DNA from 2 places in the Bradyrhizobium sp. MI1.7 genome. Region 2 is predicted to be linked to the other one. Evidence: predicted binding sites of a transcription regulator. Region 2 holds the regulator's gene; the other holds the start of a gene.

Region 1 (3,404 bases), on a different contig from region 2:
CCTCGGCGAGTTGCCGAACGAGCGGCAGGCCAAGGCCGGCGAGGGCAAGGCGCAGCCGAACACCGGCACGCCGCGCCTCGGTCTCAGCCTGGCGCCGGCCGGCGACGTCCAGGGCGCGGGCCAGAAGGGCGTCGTCGTGACCGAGGTCGATCCGCAGGGACCCGCCGCGCAGCGCGGCATCCAGACCGGCGACGTCATTCTCAACGTCGGCGGCAAGGCCGTTGCCAATGTCGGTGATGTCCGCTCCGAGCTGGCGCAGGCCAAATCATCCGGCAAGAACAGCGTGCTGTTGCAGGTGAAGAGCCAGGAAGCGACGCGGTTCGTCGCGGTGCCGCTGGCCTAAGCCTCGCGCTTCCCGCGGCAAACTCAAAAGGCGGCCTGCGGGCCGCCTTTTTCGTGCGCGTCTGGAAGATTCCCACAGGTGTCGATAACATTCTCGTTAACGGCAGCGTTGATGACGGGTTCGTCCGAAAAAGCCGCGTTCGCTCGTCACAGTTGGGAATCACGTGTTGGGCTTTGGCGTCAATGAAGACGCCCAGGCGAATTGCAGGAGTGGAACTTCGAACGCCCGGCCTTCTTGTGGAACCGGTGGTTCGCATTTGATCGGTGCCGACATGGATCGATTGAAGCTCTCGCTGAGGTGTGCGCTGCTTGTGGCGCCGCTTGTCCTGACGACCGGAAGCGCCTTGGGGCGCGACGATGGCCGCTACGCCAACTCGCCGCTAAAACCCTGGTTCGACAGTTTGCGCAGCCATCTCGGGCCCTGCTGCTCGGATGCAGATGGCTTTGCTGTATCCGACCCCGATTGGGAATCGCACGATGGGCACTATCGCGTGCGGCTCGACGGGCAGTGGGTGGACGTGCCTGATGAGGCCGTCATCACCGAGCCAAACCGGGCTGGCCACACCATGGTGTGGCCGGTGAAGACTGCGTTCGGGATTTCGATCCGCTGCTTCATGCCGGGCAGCATGATCTGACCCGGATCGGCGTTACCGCTTGCTGGACTTGCGCTTCGCGGTCTTCTTCGTTGTCTTGGCCGTCTTCTTGGCTGTCTTCTTCTTGGACGTTTTCCGCTTCGACGCCTTCTTCGGGACCTTCTTGCCCTTCGCGCGCGCTTCCGACAGGCCGATTGCGATCGCCTGCTTGCGACTCTTCACGCGTCCGCCACGACCGCCGGGGCCGCTTTTCGCGGTGCCCTTCTTATAGCGGCGCATCTCGCGCTCGACATCACCGCCGGCGCTGCGTGAGTAGCGGCGCTTCTTTGCCTTGCGTGCCATCGACTCTCTCCCTTGGCCACGGGAAAGAACCGCATCACTGACCCTACGTTCCAAATGCGCTGGCCGCGCTCCTCAGAAGGAGTTCGCCAACTCGATCTCGTCTTCCAGCGCTCGAATGCGGCGCGCAGCCTCAGTCGAGGACAGAGCCCGATCGTATTGGGTGGGCTGATAGGCCTCCTCGCTCAGACGCTTCAGCCTCAGCCCCTGCGCTCTCGTCATCTGTTCCGCGAGGAAAACCCTGGCGTCGTATTTACCCTGAACCTGCATCTGGCCTCTCCGTTCTCAAATCCTGACTTGACTATATGTTCTTATTTTGTTCTAACAAGCCATGGACAACAGAATTAATGAAATTCGACGCAAAATCAGCGCCTTGAGGCTTGAGATGGCCGACATTGAGGTGTCTGTGCGCGACCTCGTCAATCGCGACCGCGACTGCACGGAAAAGGCCCTGGCGCAGATGGATCTGCGCCGGAAAATCAACCTGCTGATCGGCGAATGGAAGGCGGCCGGTGGCGGCGATGTCCTGCCTGACGTCCGCGAGCGGGTACGCCTTCGTCCTGCAACGACATCCGGCAGTCCGCTGCGCGTGATCGCGCGCCGCTGAGAATTTTGGGAGCGTGCGGTGGACGAAGACCCGGACACGTACCGGATTCTAAAGCTGCGCGCCGAAATTCTCGAACTCGGCTCCGCCATCCGGCAATTGCAGCGCGAGGGTCTCGACGATGCCGCAGCCCAACTCCTGATCGCACGCAAACGTGCACAGCTCGAGCATCTCGTGAAGGCGAATGCCGCGGGACGGCCGCTTTAGCGATCTGACGCTGGAAGGATTCCCAATCCAGCTCCAAGCTCCAGCTCCAAAGCGAAAGGCCCCGCGTCGCCGCGAGGCCTTTGATGGTCGGCCGGAGCTCACTTGGTGTTGCTCATGCCGCCCTTGTTGTTCGTCATGGTGCCGCCTTGGTCGGAGCCGGGGCCAGAACCACCTTGACCGGAGGGATCAGCGCCCTTGGAGGACTTGGTGTTGGCACCCGTGGTCTGCGACGAGGACATAGCGGATCCATGCTTGGCCTTATGCGACTTGGCCTGCACGGCGAACGGAGCGGCGGCGAGGCCAGTTGCCAACATCACGGTAAGAGCGAGCTTGGTGGTTTTCACGCGCGGGAACTCCCTGAGTTGAATTGACGCAGGCAGCCAACTGCCATTTGCCGCAGGAGTTCCGAACGAAAGCGCCCGGTGCGCGTCACGCGCGCTTCAAAATTCCTTGTCCTCGGCGAGGATGAACATGAGGCCCGTGAGCGTCGCCCCGATCGCGAACGTCGTCACCAGTGTGATGATGAAGACCATGGCGGCCGAATGTCCGCCGTGGTTCAGCAAATTTGCGACTGCCGGATTGAACAGGACGAGGGCGAGCCCGAAGACAAGGCCGAGGGCTGCGCCCATCATCGCATGCGTCATCAGCTTGATGACGCCGGTCGGAGAGATGAGGCTCGGCGACTTTTTCCCGCGCATGGAACCGCCTCGCGGTGTGGCATAAAACGCGCACGACGATTGCGGGTTCCATTGTCATGACGATTTTGTCATTCCCCGCTTCATCCGACGTTCATGGCGGTCTTGCGAGGATGAATGCCATCAACACGGGAACATTCGATATGGGTAAGGTCGTCTTTCTCTATCGCTCGCTGGCCTATCGCAACGCGGCTGCGGATATGCTGCGCAAGGCGCGCAAGCTGCCGCGCGGCGCCGAGCGGAGCGCAGCCCGCCGTTACGCGCGGGCGCTGCGCGAGCTTTCGCAAACGGAAGCCTGGCTGGAAGGACGTGTCGCTGACGAACCGCAGGCGATGCAGAGCATGAGGGTCGCCGCGACGCGCTAGAGCATGATCGGTTCTGAGTGAATCAGGGCCGAAGCTCCAGATTCCTGTCTTTACGCGCGAACCGGAGCCCACTTCGCTCGCAGACGCGCTAGCCTGAGGCCTGCTGAAGGGGTTCGGACGGAGCCGCGTCGAACTTGCTCGCGGCCGACGGCGCTACGGTCTTCCGCGTCAGCGGCACCTCAAGGCGGCACAACAGGCCTTCGGCACGCCAGTTGAATTCCGCCTGTCCGCCGAGTTGCGATTCCACACTGGCAAGCAG
Region 2 (3,404 bases):
CCACGCCGCAGGTCAGCCCGGCGGCGATGGCCTGATCGGTCCGCTTGAAATAGGAATCGGTGAATCTGGTGAGGATCACGGGGTGGCCGCTGGCCCAGGCCTTGCCGGGAAGTCCCTCGTCATATCCGAAGTGCAGATCCTCGCTCACGTCCCTAAACGCGGACAACCCTTCGCCGTAGAGGCCGCCGCCGAATTCCAGCCGCATGCGCGTGCGGTCAGGCACCCAGAGTTCAACGACGCGAATGAAGGTCTTCATCGAACGTGCCCGCCGTCTCAAGCCGCACCAAGCATCGGCCATTTGGCTGCGGAACGGACGTTTAAAATTCAGGCAGGACAGCGCAAACTTCGTGCGGTGGGAGGCACAACGGCTTGGTCCGCCCGATGGCGTTTCGCGGGGCACGAGCAACACCATCTCGCCGGCCTCGGCCGGCGATGGCGATTTTCAATCCTGGCCCGACCTGCCGGCCGGGAATGGCGATGTCAGCCGATCGGCAGGCGGGTGCTGGTTGGCCGGCTGTCGGTGATGGTCTGCGGCTTGTGCTCGCGCTCGCCGAGCGGCTGGGTCACCGGTAGCTGCAGCACGGTCGCACGCTGGCCTTCGACCAGCTGCGTCACCAGCACGGATTTGCCGTCGGGGAATTCGATCGCATCATGATGGCGATCGGGAATGTGCGGATCGATCTTGCCGAACTTGCCGACGCGCGAATTGACGGTGCGCGTCCAGATCCAGCGATTGTCGTAGCGGACGTTGTCGGCGAAGGCGAGCTCCGTTCCCGGGAGCAGGCAGACCGCGACGGTCGGATCGGCCGCGGAGGCAAAGCCGCGCGTCGAGGTGCCGCGGAAGGTTGTCGTGACGATCGTCTCGCCGACTTCGGCGGGACGCGACGCGACGGCATGCAGGCTGTAGTCACACATCGGGTGCTCCTCATGCAGGGATAGCGACCCACGTCTCTTAATCGAGGCGCAGGCCTCTATCAGAGTGGAAATACCAAACGTTCTGCCGGGTTGTAGGCAAATCTACGGCTCGCCGCCGCAGGCCGCAATCACATTAACTTTCCCGAATCCACCAGGAACAAAGCCCGCCCCTTTGCATTCCGCAGGCGCGTGTCAGCGCCCCGCAGGCGCCGACCAGCCGGAATATTGCCAGCCCGGCCGCGACGGTTGGTCGACGGCGTCGAGGGCCTTGCGGACTTGCTCGCTTACGGCGGTATCCTTGCGGGCATGGGGCCGCGATTGCGCGGCCAAGGCTTGCGCGGCCGATGCTGCGATCAGCGCCACAGCAACTGTGCTCAGAACGATCTGGCGCATGACTTCTCCTCGAACCTGAAGGCCGCGAAGCAGGGCTGCTTCGTGTGGCGTGCCGAGGATGTACCGCTGGAGGAGGGGCCGGATAATCTGCGCGAAACCAGAAAGACTATCCAGCGGAAGCGGACAATCGTCCGCTCCAATCCCGGATCGGCGATGCCGATCGAAAGCGCGCGGGGCGCGAAATGACCGATACCGGCACGTTCGGTATCAATACTTCCGGTACAGTCCGATCAGCTTGCCCTGGATCTTCACCCGGTTGGGCGGCAGAATGCGGACCTCATAGGCCGCATTGGCGGGCTCGAGCGCGATCGAGGCGCCGCGGCGGCGGAAGCGCTTGAGCGTCGCCTCCTCGTCGTCGATCAGCGCCACCACGATATCGCCGGTATCGGCGCTCTCGTTGCGCTGGATCAGCGCCATGTCGCCGTCGAGAATGCCGGCCTCGACCATGGAATCGCCGCGCACTTCGAGCGCGTAATGTTCGCCCGAGCCGAGCATGTCAGGCGGTACGCTGATGGTGTGGCTGCGGGTCTGCAAGGCCTCGATCGGCGTACCGGCCGCGATGCGGCCCATCACGGGGACCGCGACGGGGCGCTCGCCCTCGTCCGGCGGCGGGCTCGAAGTCGTGCGGACCTTGCCGAGATTGCCTTCGATGACGCTCGGCGTGAAGCCGCGGCGGCTGCCGGCGGCGGCCTGAAGCTCGGGCAGCTTGATCACCTCGATGGCGCGGGCCCGGTTGGGCAGGCGCCGGATGAAGCCGCGCTCCTCGAGCGCGGTGATCAGGCGATGGATGCCCGATTTCGAGCGCAGGTCGAGCGCGTCCTTCATCTCATCGAAGGAGGGCGGCACGCCGCTTTCCTTCAGTCGTTCGCTGATGAACCGCAGGAGCTCGTATTGTTTGCGCGTTAACATCTCGACCAAAATCCCCCGGTTGATGTCGTTCGATTCCGAGACGCTGAATTCAGCAGTAAGCCGCTACATTCTCGAAACAAATCATGAACGGACACTATATGTTCGATACATGTTCCGCAACTGCTTAATTTACCGTGAACGCGACAAAGTTCGCGGAACGCACGCGAACGAAGCGCTCAGACGGGCAGCCGCAAGACCTCGCAAGGCGTGCCGGCTTCGGCCTTCGACGCGAATGGCGCGCGCACGAGAAGTGCCTGTGCCGCAGCGAGATTCGCAAGCAGCGAGGAATCCTGGTGATTGACCGGAAGGGCGACGAGCGTGCCGTCGTCGCGCAGCTCGAGGCGTGCGCGCAGGTAATCCTCGCGCTGGTCATTGGCGCCGACATCGCGGCCGAGCACCGCGCGTTCGCGGCGGTGATGAATCATCGAACGGCCCGAAAGCGCGCGAATCAACGGCACCATGAACAGGAAGCCGCAAACGTAGGATGACACGGGATTGCCGGGCAGGCCGATCACGCGCATCGCGCCGAGCCGCCCGTTCATCATCGGCTTGCCCGGCCGCATCGCGATCTTCCAGAACGCCATCGAGATACCTTCGTCCCTCAGCGCCTGCTGGACCAGATCGTGGTCCCCGACCGACGCGCCGCCGGTCGTGATCAGGATGTCGGCGCCGCTCTCCCGCGCGCGGCCGATGCCGGCCGTGGTGGCCTCCAGCGTATCGGCGGCAACGCCGAGGTCGATGGTATCGGCGCCCTCGCTGCGGGCGAGCGCGTGCAGGGCGTAGCCGTTGGAATAGACGATCTGGCCGTGGCCCGGCGTCGTACCCGGCATCACCAGCTCGTCGCCGGTCGCGAGGATCGCGACCTTCGGGCGTCGCCGGACTGGCAGTTGCGGGTAATTCATGCCGGCGGCGAGCGCGAGGTCGCGCTCGGTGAGCCGGGCCCCTTTGCGCAGCAGCACGTCGCCTTCCGAGAAGTCGACGCCGGCGGGGCGGATGTGCCGCCCCGTTACGGCAGCTTCCTTGATCGTTATGCGCTTGCCGTCCGCGATCGTGTCCTCCTGGATCACGACCGCATCAGCGCCATCGGGAACGACACCGCCGGTGAAGATACGCACGGCCTCGCCGGCGCCGACCGATCCCGCAAACGGGCGGCCCGCCGCGACCTCGCCAATCAGGGTGAGCTGGGA

Evidence for each region. Region 2 encodes LexA, which represses DNA repair genes until DNA is damaged. Its sites were predicted from a motif close to TGTTCNNNNTGTGTTCNG; they were not measured.
Region 1: the regulator LexA is predicted to act here: its motif matches at 1,581-1,598, upstream of AC0L3X_RS06220 (DUF3072 domain-containing protein).

Annotation. Positions count from the first base shown of each region.
Region 1 is NZ_JBVVPO010000004.1:61,564-64,967, forward strand. It holds gene AC0L3X_RS06205 (Do family serine endopeptidase) at 1-343, shown strand, start outside; gene AC0L3X_RS06210 (hypothetical protein) at 615-977, shown strand; gene AC0L3X_RS06215 (DUF6496 domain-containing protein) at 990-1,277, opposite strand; gene AC0L3X_RS06220 (DUF3072 domain-containing protein) at 1,350-1,544, opposite strand; gene AC0L3X_RS06225 (hypothetical protein) at 1,660-1,881, shown strand; gene AC0L3X_RS06230 (hypothetical protein) at 1,900-2,085, shown strand; gene AC0L3X_RS06235 (hypothetical protein) at 2,184-2,429, opposite strand; gene AC0L3X_RS06240 (hypothetical protein) at 2,526-2,783, opposite strand; gene AC0L3X_RS06245 (hypothetical protein) at 2,924-3,145, shown strand; gene AC0L3X_RS06250 (HWE histidine kinase domain-containing protein) at 3,234-3,404, opposite strand, start outside.
Region 2 is NZ_JBVVPO010000003.1:253,597-257,000, reverse strand. It holds gene AC0L3X_RS05725 (GAF domain-containing protein) at 1-256, opposite strand, end outside; gene AC0L3X_RS05720 (hypothetical protein) at 481-915, opposite strand; gene AC0L3X_RS05715 (hypothetical protein) at 1,162-1,494, shown strand; gene lexA (transcriptional repressor LexA) at 1,516-2,217, opposite strand; gene AC0L3X_RS05705 (molybdopterin molybdotransferase MoeA) at 2,394-3,404, opposite strand, start outside.